Regions from separate parts of the Exiguobacterium sp. R-17 genome, predicted to be linked through region 2. Evidence: a T-box and tRNA genes for the amino acid it is inferred to sense, from the RefSeq annotation. Region 2 holds a T-box; the other holds one or more tRNA genes.

Region 1 (16,406 bases), 1.1 Mb from region 2:
TGTTTAATCAATATGCTTGTATCACATTCATTTCGAAATGCTAACGTGATTGCGACACAAGTCGCTTGTTGCCATTCAGGCAATAACAAAACATGTTCGTGTATTAACCGTTCCTTTTCAGCACGGTTCTCCATCACATCTAATCTTTCTTTGATCAGACGGCGTACTTCTTGTTTGTTCATAACTGTCTTCCTTTCCACAAAAAAAGCCATCACACGAAGTGACGGCTTCCATCTCAATTATTTCACTTCACGGTGAAGTGTGTGTTTACGGAGACGTGGGTTGTATTTCTTCAACTCAAGACGCTCTGGGTTGTTACGCTTGTTCTTTTTAGTGATATAAGTACGGTCACCAGTTTCAGTGCAAGCTAATGTGATTTTAACGCGCATGGGATTCCCTCCTATCTAGCTCTCGATGTATCAAGTGATTTTGCTTTACATAAGGTTAAGCATACTCAAGTATCGTACCAAGAAAGGAAAGGAATTGCAACTGTTCATCCGTTCTTTTTCGGATTCGTCACGTGTTGATATGGTTTTTCAAGGTTCTCTTCAAAACGAAGGGGTTTCTTTTCAACGTGATACTCTTGTTCCACCCCGTTGCGTGATTCTTCCCGTTCTAGATAAACGACAGCCGATTGACGCAATGCGTCTCCTTCAAGTCGTTTTAACGCAACGACCAGACCACCTGAACGATCCGGAGAACGCTCACTCTCGACATCATAAACATTACTGACGAGTGGCAACTCTTTCATCTTGGCGATTGCCTGGGCAGCTGACGCTGTTTCCATATTGAAGTTATGAACGACTTGGAAGTCAACGATCTTCGCCAAGGCTTGCGCCTGACGCAAGAAGGCTAGATTTAACGCAGCCAGTTGATTGTATGTCTGAACAAGCGGTAGACCTGTCACTTGTACCCCGTATACATGCACACCCTCCTCGAATCGATACGCTTCAGGATGTTCCGTTACGACGTAGACGTTCTCTCCCGCTGCCGCTAGTCGTCTAGCTACATCACGAACTGGACGGTGGGATTGTTCGTAATCCCGAGTGAACATTAGAATACCATCCTTGTTCAAAGCAGCATCGCGTTTGACCGCAACATAATAGTCATGAGCCGTTAAGAAAACATCTGGTTCAATGTCTTCATCTTGCAAGAACGGATATTGTTGATAACGTCCTTCCAACCAGTCCATCGTTAATTCTTGTGCATCGAGACGACGTTCGGTTTCTTCAAAACGTAAGATATGCTCACGGAACCGGTTCGCAGCGTACTGTGCTGTCGTCTGTCCGTCTAAAATGAACGGCCAGTCGCTTGAGACAGCAAGTAGATATTCTCGAATGAGCTGGCGTTTCGCCTTGACAGTCAATGCATCTTGATGACGATTTCGCGCAACGATTCCTGCTAGTCTCTTTTCGAGCTGGTGGAGATGGCGAATCATCCAGTCGTTGCGCTCGTTGATCCAGACTTCCGCATAGCCTTTTCGTCCCCACGTTCCCATCGCGACATGTGCCGTATCGATGTCTTGGAAGTGACGTTCGAGGAACATAGCTGGTGAAATCGACTCAATCGCCTGATCCTCTAGACGTTCCATCGCTTTACCAAGGAAATCAGGTCCTTCAAACCACCAGTGACCAAACAATTCAGCATCAAATGGTGCTGTGACGAGAAATGGTGGGAAGTCTTGCCCTTGATATGAATCTAAATGTTCACCAAGTGCTTGAGCAAAATCTGCTGCATGCTCACTTGTTCGTTGCCATGCCCAGTCACGTACGTAATAGTCTTTTTGATCCGTCTCACCTGTTACACGATGCAATTTCAACCCTGTATCATAACGTAAGCCTTCCGGATGCATGAACTCAGCAATTTGATCCCATTCCCGATCATACGCGAGATCCCGATAAAACTCACGATAATCAGGATGTCCCGGATACCCGATGACAGAACTCCAGATTTTTCCGGAAATGATTTGATCACGCGGGAAGAGTGCTACGCCGTGTGGAGAATAGACGGGTGCTCCGATTCCGTGTTTTGGTGCTGGATCGGCGTTTAAAATCGAATGTTCATCGACGAACGTATAGCGAATGCCTTCCTCATATAAAATCCGATCAAGTCCTGGCGTATAGGCACATTCCGGCATCCAAAGACCAGATGGACGGAATCCATAATGGCGTTCGAAACAGTTCAATCCTGTCTGAATTTCAGAGCGTGCCGCTTGTTCGGACAACATATGTGGACTGAACCCGTGTGTCGCCGTACAGGTGATCAAATCAAGATACCCCTGATCTTTGTAATGACGGAATGCCCGGTTCAAATCTTTTTCCCAGTGAAGGAACGTATTCAATAAATCTTGATAGCGGTCTTGATAGAATAAAAGAGCATCTCGTTCCTTTTGGTCAAGCTCTCGCTCCAGTTCCTGACGAATTAAACGTAATGTGTCCTCGATATGCTCGATGTAGCGGTCTTGAATCAATGGATCGGCAAGCATCTCGATGACCGGCGGTGAAATACTGACTGTCCATCCGAGTGGGCGTGACAAACGATCAACTTCCCAAAGCAACGGGATGTAAGTTTCTGAAATCGCTTCGTACATCCATCGTTCTTCTAGACGATGTGCCTCTTCGTGACGGATATATGGTAAGTGTGCATGTAAGACGAGTGAAAAATATCCTTTTCGCATAGCTTCTCTTCCTTTCCCTCTCTCTAATTCCATTATCGGACGCGATCGAAATAAGAATACGGGCGTAATACCTCGACCCATTCCGGCTGTTCGACCTCTCCGTATTGCCAATGATGCACGACTTCGGCGAAGCGTCCGTCTGTGACTGGTTCGTCACGTGGTGTCTCGACTGGTTTCGAACGTAATACTGGAACGAAATCTCCATCAATCGTTTGAATGCCCCATTCAATGATGTATGTAGTATTCGGGGCAACTGGTCGAACGAACCAAGCATTCGTCATCTCAGGCAGTTCGAACTGATACGTACGATTCGCTTGTCCTTGTTCGTAATCAACGAGTGTGACGTCAATGATGCGTAACTCTTTACGGAACGAATCAAATGTCGTGTGATAATGCGTTTCTAACAACTGTTTCGACAGTTCAGACAATTCCCAGTAGACATATAACGCAGTCGGTGACTGAACGATCGCATGGAGAATATCATCTTCATAATGCGTCGCCATTCCAAACGCATCACGTTCGAGCGATGGCATCACTTGCACAGACGGTACGACATCTAATACCGGTGCAGTCGACTTTTTGGTCTGTTTGACAGTTTTTGATTTTACTTTCGGTGCTTCTACAGTTGGTTGATCTGTCAACGATTTACGATATTTGGTCCAAGCATATTTGATTTTTCCTTCAGTCGTATCCAATTGAGCTGCGATTTGTTTTGTTGTCAGCCCTTGTTCTTTCATTTTAATGATTTGCTCAAGCATTCCCAATCACCTCTCTGTCATTATTCACTTCTTTCCTATTCTACAAACGTGTTTCGAATCCCTTTACAAAAAAAGTAGGCAGAGGAAATTCCTCCTGCCTACTTAGTTCACCCATTTAAATCATAATGTTTTCCTTTTTCGAGATAGATCAGATGTTCCCCGACGTTCGTCAAGTGGTCACCCATTCGCTCGATATATCGGCAAATGTTCGTGAATTGCATGACTTCATCGACAACAATTGGTTGCAAGGACATATGACGCATATACTGACGAAGCGCCTTGTATGTCGTCTCATCGATGACATTGTCGAGATCAGACAGTGCTTTTGCTTTTTCGACATCTCCGTCACGATACGCAACGATTGCGGTTTCCGTCATATCAAGTAATGTCTCAAACGCTTCCTTCAACAAGGAGATATCGATGACGTATGGAAATGTTTCGACACGAAGGACTGCTTTTGAAATATTTCCTGCATAATCCGCAATCCGCTCGAGATCCGATGAAATCTTCATCGCCGTGATGATCCGTCGTAAATCCGTCGCAACCGGTTGTTGCTTCGCGATTAAAAGGATCGCATCATCGTTGATTTCGAGTTCAAGATCATCGAGTTCATTGTCGTTCGCAATGACACCACGCGCGATATCTTGATCATATTTTTCGAGCGCCTCTGCTGTCGTTGCGATTTGTTGCATCGTTTTTCGTGCTAGTAAAAAGACTTTTTGATCGAGTATTGCAAGGTTTTCTCCAAAAATTGTACGGTTCGCTGCCATTCGTCTCGTCTCCCCTTCTTATCCGAATCGTCCTGAAATGTAATCTTCCGTCCGTTTGTCGGTCGGATTTCCAAAGATCCGGTCTGTTTGATCGAACTCGACGACTTCACCATTCAAGAAGAATGCTGTTTTGTCAGATACACGTGCAGCTTGCTGCATGTTGTGCGTGACGATGATAATTGAGTAGTCCGATTTCAACTCTTGGACGAGTTCTTCTACTTTTAATGTAGAAATCGGGTCAAGTGCCGATGTCGGCTCATCCATCAAAATGACATCCGGCTCGATCGCGAGGCAACGCGCGATACAGAGACGTTGTTGTTGACCACCCGAAAGACCATAGGCATTTTCATTTAAGCGATCTTTAACTTCATCCCAAATCGCTGCTCGGCGTAAACTACGTTCCACGATCTCATCAAGGATTTTTTTGTTTTTAACGCCATGGACACGTGGACCATATGCGATGTTATCGTAAATTGATTTTGGGAATGGATTCGGTTGCTGAAAGACCATTCCGACAGACGTCCGTAATTCTTCAACACCATACTCTTTTTCAAAGATATTACGTCCGTGATACTCAATGACACCATTCGTTCGAACGATCGGAACGAGTTCGACCATCCGGTTCAATGTTTTGATGAATGTCGATTTACCGCATCCTGACGGTCCAATAATTGCCGTAACTTCATTTTTTTTGATATCAAGATTGACATCTTTAAGCGCGTGATCGTCACCGTACCATAAATTTAAATTTTTAACGTTATAGACGCTCTCGCGTGCTACTACTGGTTGGTTCATACGCTCTGCCCCTTCTGTGACGACTGATTTCGTATTCAGCTTCGTATCCATCATCTGTCTTCCTCCTTAAAAGAAATCCCTTCTATCTCGTTCGATTAATAGCGTTTAGAAAATCGGTTCCGGATCCAGATCGCAAGCGAGTTCATTGTCAAGAGAATGACCATCAAGATGATGATTCCTGCTGCTGCAAGACCTTGGAAGTCCGCTTGTGGACGACTTGTCCAGTTATAGATTTGAATCGGTAATGCCGTGAACTCTGAAAAGATCCCTTCTGGCGCACGGGCGATGAAAATGGCAGCTCCGACCATGATCAACGGTGCGGTCTCACCGATCGCTCGAGATACAGCTAAGATGATTCCTGTAATGACTCCCGGAAGTGATGCCGGAAGAACGACTTTGAACGTCGTTTGCCATTTCGATGCACCGAGTGCGAGTGATGCATGGCGCATCGCTTGTGGCACGGCGCGAATTGCTTCTTGAGAAGAAACGATGACGACCGGAAGACTCATCAATGCGAGTGTCAAAGCTCCAGCAATCAACGTCGAACCAAAGCCCATATTACGGACGAAGAAGGTTAATCCGAGTAGTCCGAAGACAATTGACGGAACACCTGCGAGGTTCGAGATATTGACCTCGATGAACGATGTCATCCGACTCTTTTTTGCATATTCTTCTAAATAAATTGCTGCTCCAACACCAATGATGAAAATCATCGGGATGATCAGGAGCATCAAGAAGATCGATCCCATTAACGCTGGATAGATTCCGGCACGTTCCGCACGACGAGATGGTGCGTTTTGTAGAAATTCAAGTGATAACCACGAAGCACCGTCACGGATGACGCCGAATAGGAGAATACCTAAGACGACGAGACCGAAAAACAGACCGACGAGGAAAATGACTTTCGTTACATTGTTGACGACGAGGCGTTGGCTAATGGATTTCTTAACTGCGACCGGGTCGATGAATTTTTTTGTGACAGGTTGCTTTTCTGGTAAGGCCATCTTAATACTCCTCTCTGAAGCGGCGTGTGATCCAGTTCGCGAGTAAGTTCATCAATAACGTAAAGACGAACAAGAGCGTACCAACCGCATAGATACTGTAATATTCAACTGTTCCAAATCCAGCATCGCCTAAAGCGACCTGAACGATATACGCAGTCATCGTCTGGACCGGCTCGAGTGGATTAACAGCAGCTGTCGGATTCGAACCACCAGCGATCGTCACGATCATCGTCTCACCAATTGCCCGAGACATTCCGAGTACGATTGAAGCAATGATTCCGGACAAGGCAGCGGGAACAACGACTTTTAATGCGACTTCAAGACGTGTCGAACCAAGAGCGAGCGCACCGTCACGAATTTTTTTCGGGACAGAGCTCATCGCATCCTCAGAAATCGAGGCGATCATTGGAATGATCATGATACCGACGACGATCCCCGGACTGAGCGCATTGTAGATTTGAATGCCTGGAATTAATTTAACGAGTAGTGGTGTGACGAACGTCAACGCGAAGAATCCGAAAACGATCGTCGGAACACCAGCTAAGACTTCTAAAATCGGTTTTAAGATACGGCGTGCACGGTCTGACGCATACTCACTTAAATAAATCGCAGACGTGAGGCCGATCGGCACGGCAACTAGCATCGCAATCACGGTAATCTCAAGTGTACCGACGACAAGCGGCCAAATCCCATACTCTGGTTGAGAGTTCAGTGGATACCAGCTCGTACTGCCGAAAAATTCCTTGAACGGAACGACTTCAAAGAAATGCTCGGTTTCAATGACTAACGTGAGAATGATGCCGATGGTCGTAACGACCGAGACGAACGCACACAGAAATAAAACGATCGGCATGATGCGTTCCATGACGTTTTTCACACTGAATTTTTGCTGTCGGTTCTGTTGAATCAGCTCGCGAACCGATTTATTGGGTGTTGAATTCATCCTTCTTCGCTCCCTACTCCTTCTTGACATGAGAACGGGACCCAACCGGTACAGACTTCCCCGGTTGGGCCATCCTCATGACTCGATGATTATTTCATTGCATCTTCGATTGCTTTTGTGTTTTCATCGTAACGATCTTGTGGCATTTTGATATAACCGACTTCTTCAGCTAAATCTCCAGCGTTTTCGTTCGCAAATTTCACGAAGTCTGCCACCTGTTTTTTATCGTTCAATGATTTGTTGTTGACGTACGTGTAGATTTCACGTGACAGCGGGTAAGATAAATCCTTGATTGTTTCTGGTGTTGGATCGACAGCATCTTTTCCTTCAGCTGAAAGTGGTACTTCTTTTAACTTATCTTTATTTTCAGCGTAGTAGGCATAACCGAAGTAACCAATCGCACCTTTCGTTCCTTCAACCCCTTTGACGAGTACGTTATCGTCCTCAGACAGTTGAACGTCTTTACGCATGTCTTTCTTCTCAAGTACTTTTTCAGAGAAGAAGTCGAATGTTCCTGAATCTTTCCCTGGGCTGAAGAACTTCAGTGGTTCAGCCGGGTAAGAAGAATCAACATCTTTCCAAGTCTTAACGTTTGGGTCGAGCCAAATCTTTTCGAGTTGATCAAGCGAGAGTTCTTTTACCCATGTATTATCTTTGCTGACTGCAACAGTTAGACCATCATATGCAAGTGAAAGTTTTGTATATTCGATGTTGTTCTTTTTCGCTTCAGCTGCTTCTTCTTCTTTAATTTCACGCGATGCGTTCGAAAGATCCGTTTCACCGACGACGAAGCGTTTGAATCCGCCACCCGTACCAGAGACACCGACTGTGACATTTACGTCAGGTTGTTCCGTTGAATATTCTTCACCGACAGCTTCCATGATCGGGAAGACTGTAGAAGAACCGTCGATTGCGATTTTCCCTTTTAAATCAGATGAACTAGCAGAACCGCCTTTATCGTTACCACATGCTGCCCCCACTACTGCGATTGATGCTACCGTTGTGATGAGTGCTGTTTTTTTCATCCAAGACATGATTAATTTTCCTCCTCGAAAGTATGTCGCTGACGATGCTACGACTTTTTATCCGTTTTCCTTACAAGACTTATACTACGGATGAACTATTAAAACGAAATGAATCCAACGTAAAAGAATTGTAAAGGCGTGTTTTTTAGTGTTTACAATTCGAAATCCATTATAAAAAAAGGTCAATACAAACAAAAAAAAGCGAGAGTGATTGCTCACTCTCGCTTAGTTTCTAGTTAATTTGGCTTAGTCTGCCACGGTACGTCCTTTACGTTGAAGTACGCTTTGACAAGATCATGACCGATTTTCGAGTTGACAGTCTCTTGTTCCATATAAGGAAGGAACACGGCCCACGCCATCTCTGGATTGTCATACGGTGCCCAACCGACAAGGTTTGAGTTCAATGAACGAACCGGTTGCCCGCTACCGTCACGTAAGGCGATTCCGTCATCCCCATAGACGCTGACCTGTGCAGTACCTGTTTTCGCTGCAGCATCGATTCCAGTTTGTGCGATGACTTTCGCTGTACCACGCTCACCTTTTACAACACGGTGCAACCCTTCCCGGACATGATCAATATTATCTTGACTGACTTCAATCCGGTTCAGATAATTCGTTTTAAAGCTGTAATCGACTTTTTTCGTACCCTTTTCAATCGAGTTCGACGCTAATACTTCTTTTAAGAAATGAGGCTGAACACGATAACCACCGTTCGCAAGTGTTGAAATGTACTGCGCGACTTGAAGCGGCGTGAAAGCATCGTACTGTCCAATGACTCGGTCCATCAGCAATGTGACACGGTCTGGCGTTCCTTGAACACCTTTTGCTTCGTACGGCAAATCAACACCCGTCGTCACCCCAAGACCGAACTGGCTATAGTAATTCTGCATGATGGCTGCTGCTGCATCCACGCTCGCACCAGCGATCCCATTGCTTGGATACTTCGCCATCCGCATCGCAATGTTAAACATATAGACGTTTGACGAACGCTCAAGCGCCGTTAAATCCGTAATCGGTCCCATGTTAACATATGACCCTTTTTTTGTACCTCCGATTGTGATCGGCGCATCATTGATGACTTCGTTTTGACGAATGACACCTTCCTGTAGTCCCATCGCAACTGTCGCACCTTTGATCGTTGAACCGATTTGAAGAGACGTCAAGACATTATTAATCGCTACATCCGTGAACTTCCCAGTCGAAGGATCAAGCTTTTGACCTGACATCGCTAAAATCTCACCAGTTTGTGGATTCATGACGACGGCATATCCTTCTTTTAAATAACGACTACCCATACCACGACCCATTTTGATCGCTTGTTGCATGATTTGATCTACTTTTTTATTGTATTCCGCATCAACGGTTAGAACGAGGTCCTTCCCGGACTCGCCTTCTTCACGTTTTGGATCACCGACCGGTTCTCCATTAAACGTTTCGTACACATCGTATGCCGGTTTCCCGCGCAGAAGATCTTCGTACTGTTGCTCAAGGAACGAAGTCCCGACACGATCATTCAAACTATATCCTTTTGCTTTGAACTCCGCTTGTTGTTCTGCCGGAATCTTCGAGTACTTTCCGAAGATGTTTCGAAGTGTTCCTTCATACGGATAAGAGCGTTCGTAAAACGGTTCGACCGATACACCTTTCAAATCTTCTAAATTTTCATCGATGATTGCCATCTCTTTTGCAGACGCACCGAGCTTGACGAGTTGCGGATCAAGTGCGTAACCGACTTCCATGTTATGTTTGATCGCGATGACTTCCATTGTCTTGTCATCATAATCGATATCTTTTTTCGTGATCGCATCTAGGCGAATTTGATCTTGTTCCGCAATCGAAAGCTTACTTTGCGCTTCCGTTGAAGGATACTTCTTTTTCACTGCTGCTTGGTAACGACGATCCGACTCTTCCGTGTTTGTTGCGACCCAAAAATCCTTGATATCACGTTCCGTGACTTTCCAGTCTTTTTTAGGCAGATCAATGATTGCTGCGAGACGCTGCGCGATTTCAATACGTTCATCTACTTTCGTCGATTGTGCGCGACGATATACAATGGAGTATTTAGAAATTGTATCGACAAGTAGACGACCATCCCGGTCATAAATCTTACCACGTGGTACTTCATACTTTGATGCAGTCATCTCCGTTTTTTGGACTTCCCGCGAAATTTTTTCACCATTGACGATTTGAACGACTCCTAGACGGAAAATCAAAATCGCGAACAATAAAAAAACGACGAAGAACATTAAATTCAGACGAAGCGGCAGATGATTACGCCGTCTTCCTCGTACGGTGATTCGTTTAGCCATGGCGTACTCCCCTATCGTTCAAAAGTCATCTTGTTTCATTATATAGAAGGAAACTTTCCATAACAACCTATCCCATGATTTTCCGCATTAAAAAAAGCGTATCGTTCACAATTGAACGATACGCTTCTTTCCATTACTTCGCGTCAGCGTAAAGCTTCGCTACGTGGTCCCAATCAACGACGTTGAAGAATGCATTGATGTAATCCGGACGACGGTTTTGATAGTTGAGATAGTATGCATGTTCCCAAACATCAAGACCGAGGATTGGCGTTTTGCCTTCCATGACTGGTGTATCTTGGTTTGGAGTCGAAACGACTGCCAATTTCCCACCGTCAACGATCAACCAAGCCCAACCAGAACCGAAACGAGTTGTTGCTGCTTTCGCGAACTCATCTTTGAATGCATCAAATGATCCGAATGCTTCGTCGATTGCTGTTGCAAGTTCCCCTGTTGGAGCAGCGCCATCGTTTTTCTTCAACAATTTCCAGAAGAATGAGTGGTTCCAGTGACCGCCACCGTTGTTACGGACTGCAGTTTGAATGTTTGCTGGGAGAGCATCCAAGTTTTGAAGAAGTTCTTCAAGTGACTTTCCTTCATGTTCTGTACCCTCAAGCGCCGTATTCACGTTCGTGACATACGTGTTGTGGTGTTTCGTGTGGTGAATCTCCATCGTACGAGCATCGATATGTGGCTCAAGCGCATCATAAGCGTAGCCGAGTTCTGGTAATTCAAATTTTGACATGTTCATGTCCCCCTTTGTGCTATTTTCGAAAACTTCAATACCCTTTAAGACTAGCAAAAGAACCTGTGTTGACGCAAGTCAAGACCCTCGGATTCACTCGACTTCTCGCGGAGCAAAAACAGAGACGCCTCCGCCCGGAACCGGGAAGACACCAAATCCTTCTTCGTCGATCACGACTGGATGATCTTGATGGTTCGTATAGTCGAACCATTCTTGACCCGCACGCTCTTCACCGACGAACATGCGTTTCTCGCACATGTCGGCGTTCGAAAGCAACACGGCACAACCCGAGTTCTCGATTTCATCGACACCAAGACGAACCCAGCCTACACAGTGCGGGTCATCAAGATAATCCTGTTGTTCTCCGTATGCTTTATGATAGCGCGTATAGAGTAGGGCATTGATCATCTCTTTTTTCCCTTCGACAGGGGTCGGTCCTTGGACGCCATAGTAATCCCCGTAAAAGACACATGGATATCCGTCCTTACGCAACAAGATCGCTGCATAGGCATGTTGCTTGAACCAGTCATCCACCCATGATTCTAACGACTCGCCAGGCTGTGAATCGTGATTGTCGACGAACGTCACGGCATTCGTCGGATGCGACTCGACGAGCGTATCCGCAAACAATGTCGTTAAATCAAATTTTTCTCCCTGCTTGGAAGCTTCATGGAACTTATAATGAAGCGGAACATCAAACAAATCGATCGTGTAGTCGACACTGTCCAGGAAATGACGGCAATCGTCGAGGTCTGACTTCCAAAACTCGCCGACCATGTAAAAATCGCCTTCGCTGCTTTCCATCATCGATTTCGCGAATTCACGGACAAATTCATAGTTGATATGCTTGATCGCATCAAGACGGAAGCCTTGGCAATCGATCGTGTCCTTGAACCAGTGTCCCCAACGGATCATTTCTTCCCGTACCGTCGGATGATTGTAGTCGATGTTTGCAAACATGAGATAGTCATAATTGCCGAACTCATCATCTACTTGGTTGTTCCAATCCTTATTATTTCCGGAAATCTTAAAGATCCCTGTTTTTTCTTCGCGCGCGTCAAAATCCGTTCCATTGAAGAATTCGTGTGTCCAGACGAAATCCGAATACTTTCCATTACGACCTGGGAAAGTAAACTTCGTCCACGCATCGATTTCAAACTCTTCTGAAATTTCTTTCGATCGGTCTTCTGGGTTAACTTCCACTACTTTAATCGTCTCGAGTTCGTCTGCTGCAGCTTTATGGTTCATGACAACATCCGCATAAACAGCGATATCGTTCTCGTGAGCAACTTCGATTGCTTCGACCAGCTCATCCTTTGTACCATATTTCGTCCGGACCGTTCCTTTTTGATCGAACTCGCCTAAGTCATAGACATCATAGATGCCGTATCCTGTATCTTCATCCGACTGACCTTTCGATGCTGGAGGAATCCACACGGACGTGATGCCGGCAGCACGCAATTCAGGCGCTCGTTCTTTCAAACGTTGCCAGTGCTTTCCATCATTCTCTACATGCCACTCGAAAAACTGCATCATCGTATGGTTACGTTCCATCTCTCTTCGCTCTCCCTTAGTTACTATAGTATGAATATTATTACAATACCTTTACTATTCCCCGAGCGAACAAAAATAAACGCTTCCCGTTTTTCAACGAGAAGCGTTCTACTGAATGGACCCTGCAGGGCTCGAACCTGCGACCGGACGGTTATGAGCCGTCAGCTCTAACCAGCTGAGCTAAGGGTCCTTAAGTAATAGTAGCGGCGGAGGGAGTCGAACCCACGACCTCACGGGTATGAACCGTACGCTCTAGCCAGCTGAGCTACACCGCCATGATGTATGTTTCTTACTCTTACTAGATTACGAGATGTGACGAAACTTGTCAATATGCTATTTCAAAAAAATAAACAGCTGATTTCATTTTTTTCGAAATCAGCTGTATTAAAATACGTCTATACTTAGTTCGTTAATGCTGTCCGCTGTTCAAGGACGAGATCCGTGATGTTCACAGCGTGATCGCCGATTCGTTCAAGGTTTGAAAGTAAGTCGACGAAGATCATTCCTGCTTGTCCTGTACATTCACCAGCATTCACGCGAAGTACATGATGTTTACGGAATGAACGTTCGAGTGCATCAAGTTTCCCTTCAAGTTCAAGAACTTTTCGTGCCCGCGTGATATCGTCTTCTTCGACGGCGCGAATCGCACAAGCGACGATTTCTTGTGTCAGGACATACATCTCATCGAGCTCTCGCTTCGCAGATGTGGTGAACTGAATCCGGTTGACGATCTGGAAGTCGATTAATTCAACGATATTCTCAACATGATCACCAATCCGCTCAAAGTCATTGACGGCGTGCATCAATAACGAATGATCGTTTGATTCACGTTCTGATAAATCATGTGCTGCTACTTTAACGAGATAACTCGTCACTTCTGTATTCAGGTGGTTGATCGCATATTCAATCTGCTCGGATTCTGAAACATCTTTTTTATCATGCGATTGCGTGTAACGGTGTGCTTTTGCAAGTGCGTCTTTTGAGAATTCACCCATACGCAAAACTTCAAGTTTCGCTTGGTTTAAAGCAAGCGTAGAAGATTGATTTAAGATGTTTTGATCGAGATGACGCGGTTTTGAATCGATCGTCGTATCCGTACCTGGTACGATTTTTTGAACGAGCCATGCGATTTGTGCGATGAACCAACATTGAATCAATGTGTTGACGACATTGAACGTTCCGTGTGCAAAAGCGATTTGCATTTTCGGTTCTAAACCAAGCGCGTCTGTAATCCATGCGATGAAGCTTGAGAACACTGGTAATGCGATCAAGAACAAAATTGTTCCGATGATATTGAAGATGACGTGTGCGGCGGCTGTCCGTTTGGCTGCGATCGACGCACCAAGTGCTGCAAGTACTGCCGTAATCGTTGTTCCAATGTTATCACCGAACAAGACCGGTAGTGCCGCTTTGATATCGATCATGCCACCAGCATACAACTCCTGTAAGATACCAATCGTCGCAGATGACGACTGAACAAGAACTGTAAAGATAGTTCCGACGAATACACCAAGCAATGGGTTATCCGACATCGAGACAGTCAACTCTCGGAACCAGGCACTTGATTCGAGCGGAGCCATCCCGTCCCCCATCAATGTGAGACCGTAAAACAATGCACCGAAACCAAAGAAAATCTGTCCGATATACTGAACACGTTCTTTATTGAAGAAGAAGATCAAGAAAGCACCAATGGCGATTGCCGGAAGTGCCGCTTCTTTAACGTTGAAGCCGATGATAAAGGCCGTGATCGTCGTACCGATGTTCGCTCCCATGACGACACCAATTGCTTGTCGTAAATTCATCAGACCTGCACTCACGAGTCCGACGACGATGACAGTCGTACCGGATGACGATTGAATCAATATCGTGACGACGATACCTGCTAAGATACCTAATAGTGGATTCGTCGTATACTTATCGAGGATATAACGTAATCGGTCTCCCGCTGTTTTTTGGAGACCATCTCCCATATACTTAATACCGAAAAGGAAAATCCCTAGTCCACCGATGAAGGTAAAAATCATTTCCTGCAAATCATAGTTCATCTTGCCAGCTCCTTTATTTGATGTGGATTGATGTGTTTGTAAAGTTTATTTTTTCGACTCCCCCTATTATGTAAAGGTCTAATGAACTTGTAAACAGTTTTCCCGACATCCAATTGTTAAGGTTTTATTAATCTGTACCACTACAATAATTCCTTTATTTATGAACAAATAGACAAACCAAAAAATCTGTTATAAAACAATGGAAAGAGTGATATTCTTGTCTTTTTTACGTCAACTCATTAATTACTTACAAACTTCATTAATTCCAAACCGCTCGTTTTTACGACTTCGTCTATCAGATGTTTCTTTGTATTTCTGTGGATTGGCTTGGATTTCACTATGGACGACGATCATCGATTCCTTCTTTTTACAAAAAGATATTCCAATCGTGATTTGGTTCGTTCTCCACTTCATCTTCATCGCTATCGCGGTCTTACTGTATTTGCTCTTGATGGCATATCTGACGAAAGGATTCGTTCGTCTGTTACTCCCCCGCCCATGGGCATATCGTCAGACGTTCCCTTACACGGTTGCAACGAATCTATGGACCTTCCCCCTTGGCATGCTTCTTTACCAATTGGGGCATCATCAAATAGGAGTCGCTTTACTCATCCTCGGGCACTTCATTTACACGTTAGTGCCATTATGGATCGCCCGTTACTCGAAACCCCGCGCGTCACGTAAATCTCGATGAGTATCAAAATCAGGCGTCCGACGGATTGACGGACGCCCTACTTTCATTAAACAATTGTAAATGTTCGATTTTCGTTCTTGTTTCTCGATTTTTAGGGAATAGTTCGATATGATAGAAAAGGTAAACATAAACAATATGGCGGTATGCCACAAAAGGAGATTTTCGATATGCCGAAAATGGTCCATCGCTCTAAGACTCGTCCCGTTCGTGTAGGGGACCTTGTCATTGGTGGAAATAATGAAGTCATCATCCAAAGTATGACGACAACTAAAACACACGACGTCGAAGCGACAGTCGCTGAAATCCTACGTCTTGAAGAAGCTGGTTGCCAAATCGTCCGCGTCGCTTGTCCAGAAGAACGTGATGCGCTCGCACTTGCAGAAATCAAAAGCCGAATCAACATTCCGCTTGTCGTAGACATCCACTTCAACTATAAACTCGCGCTCATGGCGATCGAAGCTGGCGTCGATAAAATCCGGATCAACCCAGGTAATATCGGTCGCCGCGAAAAAGTCGAAGCCGTCGTGACAGCAGCAAAAGCGAAAAACATCCCAATCCGTATTGGGGTAAACGCTGGTTCACTCGAAAAGCACATTCTCGAAAAATACGGTTATCCAACAGCACGTGGTATGGTCGAAAGTGCCTTGCACCACATCAAGATCCTTGAAGACCTCGACTTTCATGACATCATCGTTTCATTGAAAGCATCAGACGTACAGTTGGCGCTTGAAGCATATCAACTTGCTTCTGAATCGTTTGATTATCCACTTCACGTTGGGATTACGGAATCGGGTCCACTACGTTCTGGTTCATTAAAATCAGCAGCAGGACTTGGAGCGATCCTCTCACGCGGAATCGGAAACACGGTTCGTGTATCTCTTTCAGCAGACCCTGTCGAAGAAGTAAAAGTCGCAAAAGAAGTCTTGAAATCATTTGGTCTCGCAGCCAATGCGGCGACATTGATCTCATGTCCAACATGTGGTCGGATCGAAATCGATTTGATGTCGATCGCTGCAGAAATCGAAGACTATATCGAAAATATCCAAGCGAACATCAAAGTTGCTGTTCTTGGTTGTGCAGTCAACGGTCC
Region 2 (16,406 bases):
GTAGCGGAGTTACAAATCAACCCAACGGAAGAGCGTCAACGTTTCGGTTTCGAGGAAGGGCGTCCACTCGTCGTCATCTATGGTGGTAGTCGTGGTGCGCCTGCCATCAATGAAGCAGTCGTCGACATGATGCCGAAAGTTGAACAAGCCGGATGGTCGCTCCTCTTCGTTACGGGTCAGATTCATTACGATACGATTGTTTCACGCGTTGGCTCAGTACCTGAACGCATTCAACTGCGTCCATTTGTATATGATTTACCGAACATCCTAAAAGCAAGTCAACTTGTCATTTCGCGTTCGGGAGCAAGTACATTAGCAGAACTGACGACGCTTGGGTTACCGAGTGTCCTCATTCCAAGTCCTTACGTGACGGAAAACCATCAAGAAGTCAATGCCTCATCGCTCGTCGAGACAGGTGCGAGTCTATTGATTCGTGAACAAGAACTGACAGGTGAACGGTTATTTGATGCATGTGAAAAAGCATTGGCGCAACAACAAAAGATGTCTGAAGCAGCACTTGCGCTTGGTATGCCGAATGCATCACGAGACTTAGTTGATGAATTGTTACGACTAACAGGACAAAAAAACTAAACTATTGCAGGAAAAGACCGATAGGGAAATGAACTGTTACGTATAGAGGAGGAATGAGACGTGAGGGAACGGAGAGCGGTCGAACGACCGCAAGAGGACAAGAACGTCCGCAGTCTCGAGGATAAGATACCTTATATCCGTGAACAACGTCGCAAAAAAGCTAACCGAAGACTCATTTATGTCCTGATTTTGATTGGTCTATTGGTCGGTGTCGTCTTTTATCTGCAGTCAAGCTATTCCCGGGTCGCTCGATTTGATGTTGATGGTAACGTCAATGTGAAATCAGAGGATATTTTGCAAGCATCCGGGATCAAGGTGAAAGAGACACATGCCTTTAATGTGTCAGAGGAAGACGTTCTTGAACGGATTGAGAAGGTCCCAGGTATTCAAGAAGCAACGATGCAAAAGCAATTTTTGCACCAATATCGCGTGACGGTGACGGAAGAGAAAGAGATTGCCTATGCGAAAGATAAACCGGGAGACCGGATCGTCCTTGCGGATGGAACGATCATTCCCGGTAAGTCGAAGGAAGAATTGTTTGACGCTCCGATCCTGACTGGCTTCACCGATCAATCTCTAAATCGATTGACGAAGGAGCTTGTTAAAATCGAGCCGAAAGTACGGAGCCGGATATCCGAGATCGTCGCTAATGATAAGACTGACAAAGGTGGTCTGAAGTTGTTCATGACGGATGGGAATACGGTTTTGCTCAGTACTTCTGCCTTTTCCAATTCATTGAATGAATATGTAAAGGTCATTTCTGCCTTACCAAAAGGAAAGACAGGAACAATTACAATTGATGGTGGTATCTATTTCAAACCATATAAAGGGAAAAAATAGAAGATTCGTAAAGGGCTGACGAACAAAAAAACAAACATGTGTTTTCATTCGTCGACCTTTATTTGAATCGTCATCAAATCGTAATCTATTAGGACGCTAAGACGGGCAATAACTTCTTTTCGTAAGTATTTATATAGTGTAGACTTAAACGAGAAGAAGCCTGATCTATTCCTAGAATATAATTAGGAATAAAAAGGATTAGTATTATGAAAGTGGAGGTGTCACTCCCATGGAAACGAAAGGTACGATTGCCGCACTCGACATTGGGACATCGGAGGTGAAGCTCATCGTCGGTGAACTACTTGGTGGAACGCTGAACGTTCTTGCTGAAGGTTCTGCACCATCCGCGGGTGTTAAACGAGGTGTCATCGTTGACATCGATCAAACGGTACATGCCATTAAACAAGCGGTCACAGAAGTGGAACGTACACTTGGTGAACCAATTGGTGAAGTATATGTCGCTATTTCGGGCGAGCACATTCAAGTCAAGGATTGCCAGGGGATGACGTCAATCAAAGGTGAGGACAATGAAATCACGGATGATGATGTGAAAGATGTCTTGCATTCTGCGATGGTCATGCGAATTCCAAATGAACTCAGTGTAGTTGATGTCTTGCCGAAGACGTTTACGGTTGATCAGCAAACAGAAATCACTGATCCAAGAGGAATGATTGGTTATCGTCTCGAAGTAACAGGGAAGCTCATCATCGGAGCGAAGACGATCCTACATAGCATTAAACGTTCCATTGAACGGGCTGGTTTAGAGCTTGCTGGATATGTGCTGGAGAGTTTAGCGGTATCTAGAATCGCAGCATCGATTGATGAACTAGAACTCGGTGTTGGGATCATCGATATCGGACATGAGACGACGACGCTTTCCATCTATGAAAAGAACGATCTCGTCTACTCGACGACGTTGCCTTACGGTGGAGATCATCTGACACGTGATTTGACGTACAAGATGAACTGCAAATACCAAGATGCGAAACTCGCTAAAGAAGAATACGGCGTTGCACTCGAAGCACTCGGTGATCCGGAGGAGAAAGTCTCATACGTCACGATCAACGGGGAACATCGTTTCGAACCACAATCAGAGATCGGATTCGTTTTAGAAGCGCGACTTGAGGAAATCTTCGAGATGATTCAAAAACGAATGACGCAAGCGGGATACGCTCACATGAATAGCGGCTTGATCTTATGTGGTGGAAGTTCTTCACTACCTGGCATCGATCAGCTCGGAAAACGGATTTTCAAGCAGAGCGTCAATGTTTATCAGCCTGCTAGTCTTGGTATTCGTCATCCGAAGTATGCCGTTGCAGCTGGTATGTTACGTTATGTACTCTCAAGAAGCGCCGTATCGAAATCAGGTTTCGACCGGGCAGAAGAGAAAGAAGTCGTAGCATCTGGACGTGAGCAGGATGCACTGCTCATGAACGAACAGGCATCACCTGCTCGTGAAGAACGACCAACGCGTGAACAGCCTCCAAAAGAGAAAAAGTCATTCAGTAGTTTCTTTGAGAAATTCTTTGGTTAATGCCTACAAAAAAATCCAATGAGTAAAAAATATTAGGGGGCCCTTTTTATGTTGCATTTTGATGAAATGATGGACCAAGTAGCAAAAATCAAGGTCATCGGTGTAGGCGGTGGCGGTTCGAACGCCGTCAACCGAATGATTGAACACGGTGTCCAAGGCGTAGAGTTCATCGCTGTAAACACAGACGCTCAGGCATTGAACATGTCACAAGCTGACGTGAAATTACAACTCGGCGCAAAATTGACACGTGGTCTCGGTGCGGGTGCAAATCCGGAAATCGGTAAAAAAGCGGCAGAAGAGAGCCGTGAACAATTAACAGAAATCCTTTCAGGAGCTGACATGGTCTTCGTCACAGCCGGTATGGGTGGCGGAACTGGAACAGGAGCTGCTCCAGTCATCGCTGAGATTTCAAAAGAAATTGGCGCATTGACAGTCGGTGTCGTGACAAAGCCATTCATGTTCGAAGGACGTAAACGGATGCAACATGCTGTTTCTGGTGTCCAGAACTTCAAAGAAAAAGTCGATACGTTGATCGTCATCCCGAATGATAAGTTGCTTGAAATCGTCGATCGGAACACACCGATGCTTGAAGCGTTCAAAGAAGCGGATAACGTCTTACGTCAAGGTGTACAGGGTATCACGGACTTGATTGCCGTTCCTGGTCTAATCAACCTCGACTTCGCCGATGTGAAGACGATCATGACTGAAAAAGGTTCTGCTTTGATGGGTGTAGGTGTCGCAACAGGTGAACATCGCGCGACGGAAGCCGCTAAAAAAGCGATTTCAAGTCCATTGCTTGAAACATCAATCGAAGGCGCGAAAGGTGTTCTAATGAACATCACGGGTAGTGCGAACCTCAGCTTGTATGAAGTAACGGAAGCCGCACAGATCGTTCAAAGTGCAGCAGATGAGGAAGTTAACTTGATCTTCGGTTCGGTCATCAATGATAACCTAGAAGATGAAATCATCGTCACAGTCATCGCGACAGAATTCGAAAACGAACCACTCGACTTCGAAATTCCATCCGCACAAGAGATGATGAAAAACCTATTGAAGAAAAAACAAGCGACTCCACCACCAACAGAGGAGTCTAAACCACAAGTCGAAGAGACGCCTGTCAGCTCAAATCCTGAACCAGCTAAAGCGCCAGATGTCGAAGAAACGATGGACATCCCATCTTTCCTTCGCCGGAATAATCGTTGATCGATGTTCCAGTGACACGACTGCTAAACCAAGAGGTGTCGCGAAAGCGGCGCCTCTTTTTTTAAAATCGAAGGAGGCATCAACATGTTTGGACAATGGATCAAATGGGATACACCAACAGGTACCGTACGTGCCGCCTTTACGACGAAGTTTGCAGCACCACATGGAAACGGTAACTTAGGATTACATGTCAACGATGATCGTGACGGCGTCATCCAGAACCGACAAGTCATTGCTCGACAGCTTGATCTATCTCTTGAGAACTCAATTTGGGCGCAGCAAATCCATGGGAATCAGGTTGAACAGGTGACGACACTTGACTCCGGACGCGGCGCTCTGGATTACGAAACAGCGATTCCGGGTACAGATGGATTGGTGACGACTGATTCGAATGTCTTACTGATGATGCTCTTCGCTGATTGTGTTCCGCTTGTCTTCTGTGATCCGACGACAGGAATCATCGCGAATACGCACGCCGGATGGCGGGGGACTGTTGGCAATATCGTTGAAGAGACAGTCAAACAAATGGAGCGTGCAGGTGCGAGTCGCTCATCGATTCAGATGGTCATTGGTCCATCGATTCGTGATTGTTGTTACGAAGTCGATCAACCCGTTATCGATGCGATCGACGCACTTGAACTCGATGAGTCTCCTTACATACGCAAGGAAGATGGAAAAGCGATGTTATCGCTACAAAAAACAAATGCTGCGCTTGCTGAGCGTTGTGGAGTGGGTGATGTCCTTGACTCAGGTCTATGTACACATTGTCAGGCGGAAGATTACTTCTCTTATCGCCACGGCGACCACGGCGGTCGGTTCGCGAGTTTGATCGTAAAGGAGTCATTGGATGTCAATTCTTGAAAATGTACAAGAGGTTACACGACGGATAAAACAAGCGAGTGAAAAGAGTTCATCCAAAAAGCAGGTACAGTTGATTGGCGTGACGAAATCAGTCTCAAGTCAAGTTGCTTCTGAATTATTAGAGGCCGGTGTAACGCATCTTGGAGAAAATCGTCCGGATGGACTGCTCGAAAAACAAGCAGAACTTGGACGTACAGCCTGTACATGGCACTTCATCGGCACGTTACAGACGCGTAAAGTTCGTCAGATCATCGATGCCATTGATGTGCTGCATTCGCTCGATCGTCTTCATTTGGCAGAAGAGATCAATAAACGAACGAACCGAATCATTGATTGTTTCATTCAAGTCAATATCTCGGGAGAAGAATCGAAGCAAGGTATTGCACCGGAGGATGTACCGTCGTTCTTACACGAAATCGGTCAGTATCCCGCGATTCGTGTCATCGGACTGATGACGATGGCACCGTTGACGGAAGACACGACGCGTATACGTGAGGTATTCCGGTCATTAAAAACATTGCAAGAAGAGGTCAAGGCAAAAAAATTGTCGTATGCTCCATGTACAGAGTTATCCATGGGGATGTCATCGGATTTTGAGATTGCCATCGAAGAAGGGGCGACGTTCGTCCGAGTCGGGACGACGCTCGTTCACACCTAAACGAGAAGAAGGGAGAATGGATATGGGTTTCAAATCAAAAATGCAAAATCTATTTCTCGGCAACAGCGATGATTTAGATGAACTCGAATATGAAAATGATGCTACAATAAATAAAGGTAGAGGTGCTTCACAACAAGAGTACGAAGAGTATTACGAGGAATCTACCCCAAGTGTTACTCAAAAGGAGGACAGCGTGAGACAATCGAATATCGTGCCGCTACATGCGACGAAAAAAACGAAATCGCAGGTCATCTTGAGTGAACCACGTGTCTTTAACGAAGCCCAAGAGATTGGAGAACATCTTCGTCAGAACCGTGCTGTCATCGTCAATATGCAACGTATGTCAAAAGATCAATCACGACAGATGATCAACTTCTTATCTGGTGTCGTTTTCGCTCTCGATGGAACGATCACGACGATCAGTCAGAATACCCTCCTCTGTGTTCCAAACAATGTCGAGTTGGCTGGTAGCATCTCGAATCTTCTAGGAGAAGATGATATTAATCATAAGGGGTGGTAAGTATGGATTCACAAGTGATGTACGCGATTGGTCGTACATTAAGTACGTTATTACAATATTATAGTTATGTCATGATTGTGTACATTCTGCTATCTTGGTTCCCGAATGCCCGTGATTCGAAATTCGGACAAGTGCTCGCGATGTTGGTCGAGCCATTCCTAGCACCCTTCCGTCGTATTATCCCGCCTATCGGAGGCATGCTAGATATCTCGCCGATTGTTGCCTTTCTCGTCTTGAACTTGGCACAATCCGGTATCCGAGCTATCTTCTTCGTATGAGTGTATATGATCATTATCGTGGAAGCGAGCGGGAATTCGTCGATTCGGTCTTGAACTGGATTGATCACGTGGAAGCGACGTATACGTTTAAATTAACGGATTTTCTAGACCCTCGTGAACAGCAAATCACACAAGAACTCGTCGGTTCGAAATGCGCCCTCTTTTTTGAGGGCGGTTTCGAAGGCGCCGAACGTAAACGAGCAATCCTCGCACCAGACTATTATGAATACAACGCGGATGACTTTGACATTTCCATTTATCGCATTCATTATCCTACTAAATTCGTTGAACTATCTCATCGTCAAGTCACCGGTACATTATTGAACGTCGGATTGAAGCGTGCCAAGTTCGGCGACGTCATCATCCAGGATCAAGTGCAATTTGCTGTCGCGGACGAAGTTGCGACATATATCGAAGCAAACGTCGAACGCGCAGGTAAGACGAAGATTCGTCTTTCGCGCGTAGACGCAGAAGATCGCTTGAAAGTGAAGGAACAAGAGTGGGAAGAGACGCTCGGGTTCGTCAGCTCACTTCGGTTCGATACGGTCGTCAGTGAAATTCTCGGCTTCTCCCGTCAAAAGGCACAGACGCTCATTAAACAGGGTGAAAGTAAAGTGAATTATAAGGTAGTCGATGACGTGAGTTTCATGCTTGAAGAAGGGGATCTGCTTTCCTTACGTGGAACGGGACGCGTTAAACTGATTGCAATTCTCGGATCAACGAAACGGGATCGAATCAAACTACAATACGGTATTTTAAAAGGATAAAAAAAATGCGGAGGAGGAATTCATCATGCCATTAACGCCACTCGATATTCATAATAAGGAGTTCACACGAAAGTTTCGCGGCTATGACGAGGATGAAGTGAACGAATTCCTAGATCAGGTCATCAAGGATTTTGAGTTGTTGTTACGTGAGAACCGTCAACAACAGGAAGTCATCCAAAACATGCAAGCGCGTGTCGATTACTTTAGTTCGATGGAAGAAACATTAAATAAATCGATTATTGTCGCACAGGAAGCGGCAGAAGAAGTGAAAGCGAATGCTTCAAAAGAAGCAAGCTTGATCTTGAAACAGGCAGAACGCGAAGCAGAGCAATTGCAAGATGCGGCACAACGCCGGGCACAACGGACGGACTTCGAAGTGGAACAGATGCGTAAGAAAATCGAGCTCTATCGCAATCGCTTCAAAGTGTTGATCGATGCTCAAATGGAATTATTGACGAGCCACGACTGGGATGCATTTGATTTCTCTTCTCGTGGAGCGCTTGACGATGTTCCAGCAGTTGCGTATAATGACGACGATGTCGTATAAATAAAATCAATGATAAGGACACGTCGCATCTTGGACAGTTGACAGCGAATCGGGAAATGGTGGAAGCCCGAGCAACGAAAGAGATGGGATATCCCCTTAGAGTGTATGACTGAACGTTCTCCGAACAGTAAGTCATGCCGGTTCACTCCCGTTAGCGAGTTCTTAAGCGGTCCTGCGTCGTCGAACAGACGAGCAGGATTAGTAGGGTGGTACCGCGAGTTCAGCCAAGCTCGTCCCTATCTCAGGGATGAGCTTGGCTTTTTTTGTACTTTTAAAGCGAAAGGTGAGAGATGGTCAGATGGATTACAAAGAAACCTTATTGATGATGAAAACGGAGTTTTTAATGCGAGGCAACTTGCCAAAACGTGAGCCGGATATGCAAGCACGATGGGAAGAGATGAATCTCTATGCTGCGGTCCAAGAAAAGAATGCTGGAAAACCGACGTTCATTCTTCACGATGGTCCTCCTTATGCGAACGGTGACATCCACATGGGTCACGGATTAAACAAAGTCTTAAAAGACATCATCGTCCGTTACAAATCGATGAATGGCTTCCAGTCCCCTTACGTACCAGGTTGGGACACACATGGCTTGCCTATCGAGACAGCACTTCAAAAAGCAGGTGTTGACCGCAAATCGATGACGGTCGCGGAATTCCGTGAGTTATGTGCGAAATATGCGCTCGAACAAGTCGATCACCAACGTGATCAATTCAAACGTCTCGGTGTTCTCGGTGACTATGACAATCCATATATCACGCTTCAACCAGAATTTGAAGCAGCTCAAATTCGTTTGTTCGGGGACATGGCGAACAAAGGCTATATCTATAAAGGGAAAAAGCCGGTCTATTGGTCACCGTCTTCTGAATCAGCACTAGCTGAAGCAGAAATCGAATATCAAGACAAACGGTCAGCTGCGATCTATGTCGCATTCCAAGTCATGGATGGAAAAAACATCCTTGAGCCGACGGATCATTTCGTCATCTGGACGACCACTCCATGGACGATCCCAGCGAACCTTGGAATCTCTGTCAGTGCGGAATTGACGTATGCGCGGATCGAGTATCAAGGAAAAGGATATATCGTAGCGGAAACACTTGTTCCAGAAGTCATCGAAGCGCTCGGATGGGAAGACGCGACAATTGGACGTGTCTTCAACGGTGCGGACTTCGAGTACGTGAAAGCGAAACATCCGCTTTATGACCGTGAATCACTCGTCATGCTTGGCGACCACGTTACAGCTGAAGCGACGGGTGTCGTTCATACAGCTCCAGGACACGGGGAAGATGACTTCCGTATTGGTCAAGCATACGGGCTTGACGTTCTCTGCCCAGTTGACGATAAAGGTGTCATGACGGCAGAAGCTCCTGGATTCGAAGGCATGTTCTATGAAGATGCGAACAAAGAAATCGGTCTCGCACTCGAAGAAGCAGGCGCTCTCTTAAAACTGTCATTCATCAAACACTCGTATCCACACGACTGGCGGACGAAAAAACCGGTCATCTTCCGGGCAACGCCACAGTGGTTCGCTTCAATCAAAGACTTCCGTGCGGAAATCCTTGATGAGATCAAAGGCGTCCAGTGGGTACCAGAGTGGGGTGAAACACGTCTCCACAACATGTTCAAAGACCGCGGCGACTGGGTCATCTCCCGTCAACGTGCTTGGGGCGTTCCACTTCCAATCTTCTACGCTGAAGATGGAACGGAAATCGTCACACCAGAAACGATTGATCATATCGCGAATCTATTTGCAACTCACGGATCAAATGTCTGGTATGAGCGCGAAGCAGTCGACTTGCTTCCTGAAGGATTCACACATCCAGCAAGTCCGAACGGTATCTTCAAAAAAGAAACGGACATCATGGATGTCTGGTTCGATTCTGGTTCATCACATGCCGGTGTCCTTGCGACACGTCCTGAATTGACACGTCCAGCGGATCTCTATCTTGAAGGTTCTGACCAATACCGTGGTTGGTTTAACTCGTCGCTATCGACAGCCGTCGCAACGACTGGGAAAGCACCATACAAAGCGGTCGTCAGTCACGGATTCGTTCTGGATGGTCAAGGTCGCAAGATGTCGAAATCGATTGGTAACACGATTGCACCAATCCAAGTCATGCAACAATTCGGAGCAGAGATCCTTCGTTTGTGGGTGGCATCTGTCGATTATCAAGCTGATGTTCGGGCATCGATGGATAACTTCAAACAAGTCTCAGAATCATATCGTAAAATCCGGAACACGGTTCGTTTCCTTCTCGGAAACTTGGATCAATTCGATCCTGCGACGCACCGAGTCGCATTTGAAGACTTACCAGAGTCAGACCGTTTCATGCGTACGAAACTGGACCAACTTGTTGGAAAAGTAAAAGCGGCTTATGATGCGTACGACTTCATGTCGGTCTATCAATTGCTCCACAACTTCTGTGTCCTTGATTTGTCGTCGTTCTACCTCGATTACACGAAAGATATCCTGTATATCGAAAAAGCAGACGCGACATCGCGTCGTGCGGTTCAGACGGTCATGTATGATACAGTCGTCGCCTTGTTGCAATTGATGGCACCTGTCTTGCCACACACGGCAGACGAAGCATGGGAATTCGTACCAGCTGTTGAGACGAAGAGCATCTTCTTGACGGACCTTCCAGAAACGGTCGAAGTCTCAGAAGAAGGACTTGCTCTCATCGAGAAATGGAACGCGTTCCTGACATTCCGTGATGATGTCTTAAAAGCACTCGAGGAAGCACGCGTCGAGAAACTCGTCGGTAAGACACTCGAAGCAAAACTCTTGCTTGCACCGAAGGAAGAAACAAAAGCATTGCTTAAAACGATTGATCATCTTGAGCAGTTGCTCCAAGTCTCACAACTCGAATTCGTGGATACAACGAATAAGATGTATGAGACGACTGGTATTACAGTTCAAAAAGCTGACGGTGAAAAATGTGAACGTTGTTGGACATATTCGACAGAACTCGGACAAGATCCGGCTCATCCGACGCTTTGCCCACGTTGTACTGAAGTCGTCAATTCTTTATAATGATACAAAGGGAGGGGCGACTGCGACTTCGCAGGACGTCCCTCATTATTTTTGGATGCGGAGGACAATAGGATGTGGCTTTACTTAGGGATTGCTGCTTTACTCGTTGGAATCGACCAGTTGACGAAATGGATCGTCGTTCAAAATATGACGATCGGTCAAGCGATCACAGTCATTCCGGATTTCTTTTATCTCAACTCGTATCGGAACCGTGGCGCCGCATGGGGAATGCTCGAAGGTAAATTCGGCTTCTTCTTCTTCGTCACGATTATCGTCGTCATTGGATTGATTTACTTCCTCTACAAGGAAGGCACGAAAAATAAGGTATTTGCTTGGAGTATCTCGCTACTACTTAGTGGTGCGATCGGAAATTTCATTGATCGAATGGTTCGAGGAGAAGTCGTTGATTTCTTCCACTTCTTCCCGTTCGGCTATAATTTCCCGATCTTTAATGTCGCAGACGTCTGTTTGACGTTTGGTGTCATCACGATGCTGATTAGCGTCATGTTCGAAGAACGGTTGACTAAGAAAGGAACGATGGATAAATGAATGAAGTAGAAACATGGTCCGTACAAGCGGATGGAGCGACAGGGCGCATTGATAAGTGGCTCGCAGATCAAAATGAATGGTCGCGTTCGCAAGTACAGGAATGGTTAAAAGCGGGACGCGTCGAAGTCGATGGTCGTGTCGTTAAACCAAACTATAAATTATCGGGAACAGAATCGATTGCCGTTCATATCCCGGAAGCGGTAGAACTTGAGATTTTACCAGAAGATATCCCGCTTGAGGTCGTCTACGAGGACTCAGATGTCATTGTCGTCAACAAACCAAAAGGAATGGTCGTCCACCCAGCTGCAGGTCATGTCTCAGGGACCCTAGTCAATGCCTTATTACATCATTGTCAAGATCTCTCGGGCATTAATGGTGTCAAACGTCCAGGAATCGTTCACCGAATCGATAAGGACACGTCTGGTCTGTTGATGGTTGCTAAGAACGACTTAGCGCATGAATCACTCGCGCATCAGTTGAAAGAGAAAACGACGGAACGTCTCTACATTGCGCTCGTACACGGTGAGATTCCGCACGAGCTCGGAACGATTGAAGCACCGATCGGACGCGATAAGAACGATCGTCAACGGATGACGGTAACGGATAAGAATTCAAAATCTGCCGTAACCCATTTCCGTGTTCTCGATCGGTACGAAGGGTTTACAGTCGTGGAATGTAAACTCGAAACAGGGCGGACACACCAAATCCGTGTCCACATGCGTTATATCGGTTTCCCGCTTGCCGGTGACCCGAAATATGGTCCACGTAAGACGATGAAAATGAATGGTCAAGCCTTGCATGCTGCGGTTCTCGGCTTCGAACATCCACGGACAGGCGAATGGATGCGTTTTGAAGCACCACTCCCAGAAGAGATGACATTCGAGATTGGTCAACTGAAAAAACTTGAATTAGAGTCTTGACGTTTTTCTAATAAAACGGTAGAGTATCACCTAGAGAGCGATGCGAGACATCCTCTACTGACACTTCGGTCGTCCGAGCGATGATCCTACCAAACTAGTATCACCTTTAATCGAGTCCGGAGAGGCTGCGAAAGGGAGAACCTACCACAAACGTGCGTAGGCATGCATACAAGACGTATGCCATGATTCTGTCTTCGATGACCTTCTGCGGATTTCCGCAGAAGGTCTTTTGTATGAAAGGAGAAACTATGAAACCAGCCGTCATCTTAGATGAAGCCGCGATTGGACGCGCACTGACACGGATCGCCCATGAAATCATCGAACGTAACAAAGGCATTGCTGATTTAATGATCGTCGGAATCAAGACGCGTGGTGAGACACTCGCGCGCCGCCTTGCGAAGCGGATCGAACAGATCGAAGGAAAGCCGGTCTTACTCGGTGTCGTCGACATCTCAATGTACCGAGATGACTTGTCAAAGCGAAGTTTAGAGCCAGAAATAAAAGGATCTGATCTACCGGAAGACATTACCGGAAAAATCGTCGTCCTCGTTGACGATGTGCTCTACACAGGACGCACCGTCCGTGCCGCGATGGACGCACTCGTCGACCACGGAAGACCGAGTATGATTCAACTCGCTGTCCTCGTCGATCGTGGGCATCGAGAGTTACCGATCCGTCCAGATTTCATCGGCAAGAACGTTCCGACGTCACGTGACGAGCAAGTCGTCGTCGCGCTCGCTGAAGTCGACGAAGCCGATCAAGTATTCATTAAACGCTAAAAATCAAAACCTTTAAGGTGGTCCAGAGAGACCAGAAAGGGAGTCATCCATATGGCAAAACATGCCGCAGTACTTGATGTACAAGAAGTACCTACTCACCCTCTAAATTGGCTGATGCTCAGCCTACAACACGTCTTCGCGATGTTTGGTGCGACCGTGCTCGTCCCACTCTTAACGGGACTCAACACATCGGTTGCACTCGTCGCAAGCGGAGTCGGCACACTGATTTTCCTCGCCGTCACTCGCTTCAAAGTACCCACATATCTTGGTTCTAGTTTTGCCTACATCGCCCCGATCATCGCCGTCAGTGAACGGTGGGGTGTCGAGGACGCCTTAATCGGCGGAATGGTCGCTGGACTCGTCTACGGACTTGTCTCACTTCTCATCCGTTACACGGGGGCTGCTTGGTTGCTTCGCTTACTCCCGCCTGTCGTCATCGGTCCGGTCATCATGGTTATCGGGTTATCGCTTGCCCCGACCGCTGTCAACATGGCGATGAACGGAGCGGACGGTAAGTACAACGGACTTTACTTCCTCGTCGCGATGGTCACGCTCGGTGTCACACTTCTCGCAATGACGTATTTAAAAGGAATGTGGAGCACGATTCCGATCCTGTTCGGAATCACGGTCGGTTATCTCGTTGCGGCATCGGTCGGAATCATTGACTTCAAACCACTTCAACAGGCAACGTTCTTCCACGTGCCGGACTTCACGATTCCGTTCTTGAATTACACACCATCATGGAATACAGCTGCCTTGCTTCTGATCGTTCCCGTGACGCTCGTCACACTGACGGAGCACATCGGCGAACAAAAAGTGACATCACGGATCATTGGGCGCGAGACGCTCCTTGATCCAGGGATGCACCGGACAGTACTTGGCGACGGAATCGCGAAGACAGTCGCTTCGATGCTTGGTGGACCACCGGTTACGACGTACGGTGAGAACAACGGCGTCATGTCGATCACACGGGTCTACAGTGTCTTCGTCCTAGGTGGGGCAGCGGTTCTTGCTATCAGCTTCGGATTCCTCGGATATGTCGAAGGATTCATCAAGACGATTCCTACACCAGTCATGGGTGGCATCAGTATTCTCTTATTCGGAGTCATCGCGTCAAACGGTCTCCGGACACTGACGGAAAGTAAGATCGACCTTGCTGATAAACGGAACTTGACGATCACAGCTGTCATTCTTGTCACGGGAATCGGAGGGGCCGCCTTGAAAATCGGGAACTTCTCCCTCGAAGGTATGGCACTGGCGACGATCCTTGGGATCATCCTGAATCTGATCCTTCCGAAAACGACGGAACAGGTCGAAGAAACAGTTGAAACAACGGAAAACTCTACAACTCAATCTGTAGCGAACAACTTTTAAGACGTTCCGAGAGAACGATAAAGTGAAGGCCATGAAAAGATGCAGGGACTCCTCTGTCTTCTTTCGGCGCACCTTCACTTAGAAGGTGCGCCTTTTTCATGACCTGAAGGAGTGAAATACATGAAAACGATCTTGCAAACCCGACATTTCGTCAATTTAGAAAGCTTATCCATAACGGAGATCAATTCGTTGATTGAACGTAGTCTCGCTTTTAAACAAGGCGAACCGGCACCAGACTTTTCCGACAAGACACTCGTCAATCTGTTTTTTGAAAACTCGACGCGGACACGCTCTTCCTTTGAAATGGCAGAGCATCGTTTGAACATGCATCTACTGCCGTTTGAAACAGCGACGTCATCCGTGCAAAAAGGGGAGACGTTACACGATACGTGCAAAACACTCGAAGCGATTGGCGCCGATGGATTGGTCATTCGTCACGGTGACACCGGTTATTATGAAGAATTGATTCAGACACTCGATATTCCGATCATCAATGCAGGAGACGGGAGCGGACAGCATCCATCGCAGTCCTTGCTTGATTTGATGACAATGGTCGAGACGTTTGGAACGATTGTAGGAAAAGTAGTCGTCATCTGTGGGGATTTACAACATAGTCGTGTCGCTCGGTCGAATGCCGATATCTTAAAACGACTTGGCGCCATCGTCTATGGATCAGGGCCACGCGAATGGTATGACGAAGCGATGGGAATACCGTATCTTTCAATGGACGAAGCAGTTGAACAGTGTGACATCTTGATGTTGCTTCGAGTCCAGCACGAACGGCATGACGGAACGACACGGTTTGATCCAGATGTCTATCACGTCACACATGGATTGACGCATGAGCGGATGAATCGACTGAAACCTTCAGCGATCGTCCTACATCCGGCACCGGTCAATCGCGGAGTCGAGATTGCCGACGAACTCGTCGAACACCCGCAATCGCGGATTTTTGAACAGATGAAAAATGGTGTCTTTGCGCGAATGGCGATTCTGGAATGGTGCTTTTCGATGAAAACAATCAAAGGAGACGATGCAGATGACAACACGAATTGAAAATGCGAGATGGTACGAGGCTGGAAAAGTTCGAACAGGGGATATTCGAATCGAAGCTGGAAAAATCACGGACTTAGCAGCAATACCGCAAGTTGGGGAAACGGTCATTGATGCTTCCGGATTATTCGTTGCACCAGGATTCGTCGACATCCATGTCCACCTGCGGGAACCGGGCGGCGAACATAAGGAGACAATTGCGACAGGTACGGCAGCTGCGGCAGCTGGTGGATTTACGACGATTTGTCCGATGCCGAATACGCGTCCCGTACCGGACGATCGTCAAACACTTGATGCATTGTTCCAAAAGATTGAAGAGACGGCATCTGTCCGGGTTTTGCCTTACGCGGCGATTTCAAAAAATCAACTCGGACAAGAACTCGTCGCGTTCGATCAATTAACGGATGCCGTGGCATTCACGGATGATGGTGTCGGGGTCCAGACGGCAGCCGTCATGCGAACGGCAATGCAACATGCAGCACGGCTCGGGAAGACGATTGTTGCCCACTGCGAAGATGATTCGTTAAAAGCAGGATGTGTGCACGAAGGAAACTACAGTCGACGGGAAGGTTTGCAAGGTATTCCATCGCTTTCTGAGAGTATCCACATCGCACGTGATGTCCTGATTGCAGAAGAAACCGGCTGTCATTATCACGTCTGTCATGTCTCGACGAAAGAATCCGTTCGCGTCATTCGTGACGCCAAACGAGCAGGGATCCGAGTGACAGCAGAAGTCACACCGCACCATCTTGTATTGATCGATGAAGACATATCGAATCAGGATCCGAACTTTAAAATGAATCCACCACTGCGGAGTGAGGCAGATCGCCAAGCATTGCTCGAAGGATTAGCAGACGGAACGATTGATTGCATCGCAACGGATCACGCTCCTCATGCA

What was found. A T-box is a leader RNA that pairs with one kind of tRNA and senses whether it is charged. The one in region 2 lies ahead of ileS (isoleucine--tRNA ligase), so its partner is inferred to be a tRNA-Ile.
Region 1: it has a tRNA-Ile gene. The T-box ahead of ileS (isoleucine--tRNA ligase) is inferred to sense a tRNA for this amino acid. The anticodon was not compared.

The regions. Positions count from the first base shown of each region.
Region 1 covers NZ_CP184372.1:870,266-886,671, reverse strand. Annotated here, with positions in the region: gene ACN9MT_RS04560 (5-formyltetrahydrofolate cyclo-ligase) at 1-182, opposite strand, end outside; gene rpmG (50S ribosomal protein L33) at 240-389, opposite strand; gene ACN9MT_RS04550 (1,4-alpha-glucan branching protein domain-containing protein) at 494-2,677, opposite strand; gene ACN9MT_RS04545 (DUF4912 domain-containing protein) at 2,710-3,435, opposite strand; gene phoU (phosphate signaling complex protein PhoU) at 3,543-4,205, opposite strand; gene pstB (phosphate ABC transporter ATP-binding protein PstB) at 4,224-5,000, opposite strand; gene pstA (phosphate ABC transporter permease PstA) at 5,096-6,004, opposite strand; gene pstC (phosphate ABC transporter permease subunit PstC) at 6,006-6,947, opposite strand; gene ACN9MT_RS04520 (PstS family phosphate ABC transporter substrate-binding protein) at 7,037-7,981, opposite strand; gene ACN9MT_RS04515 (peptidoglycan D,D-transpeptidase FtsI family protein) at 8,209-10,281, opposite strand; gene ACN9MT_RS04510 (superoxide dismutase) at 10,415-11,023, opposite strand; gene ACN9MT_RS04505 (alpha-amylase) at 11,117-12,577, opposite strand; tRNA gene ACN9MT_RS04500 (tRNA-Ile) at 12,694-12,767, opposite strand; tRNA gene ACN9MT_RS04495 (tRNA-Met) at 12,779-12,852, opposite strand; gene ACN9MT_RS04490 (Na/Pi cotransporter family protein) at 12,979-14,622, opposite strand; gene ACN9MT_RS04485 (hypothetical protein) at 14,831-15,316, shown strand; gene ispG (flavodoxin-dependent (E)-4-hydroxy-3-methylbut-2-enyl-diphosphate synthase) at 15,484-16,406, shown strand, end outside.
Region 2 covers NZ_CP184372.1:1,927,992-1,944,397, reverse strand. Annotated here, with positions in the region: gene murG (undecaprenyldiphospho-muramoylpentapeptide beta-N-acetylglucosaminyltransferase) at 1-591, shown strand, start outside; gene ACN9MT_RS10410 (cell division protein FtsQ/DivIB) at 652-1,431, shown strand; gene ftsA (cell division protein FtsA) at 1,661-2,965, shown strand; gene ftsZ (cell division protein FtsZ) at 3,014-4,168, shown strand; gene pgeF (peptidoglycan editing factor PgeF) at 4,253-5,029, shown strand; gene ACN9MT_RS10390 (YggS family pyridoxal phosphate-dependent enzyme) at 5,016-5,687, shown strand; gene ACN9MT_RS10385 (cell division protein SepF) at 5,710-6,207, shown strand; gene ACN9MT_RS10380 (YggT family protein) at 6,210-6,485, shown strand; gene ACN9MT_RS10375 (RNA-binding protein) at 6,482-7,252, shown strand; gene ACN9MT_RS10370 (DivIVA domain-containing protein) at 7,278-7,799, shown strand; T-box leader at 7,800-8,040, shown strand; gene ileS (isoleucine--tRNA ligase) at 8,098-10,833, shown strand; gene lspA (signal peptidase II) at 10,906-11,382, shown strand; gene ACN9MT_RS10355 (RluA family pseudouridine synthase) at 11,379-12,302, shown strand; gene pyrR (bifunctional pyr operon transcriptional regulator/uracil phosphoribosyltransferase PyrR) at 12,551-13,081, shown strand; gene ACN9MT_RS10345 (uracil-xanthine permease family protein) at 13,133-14,455, shown strand; gene ACN9MT_RS10340 (aspartate carbamoyltransferase catalytic subunit) at 14,576-15,511, shown strand; gene ACN9MT_RS10335 (dihydroorotase) at 15,495-16,406, shown strand, end outside.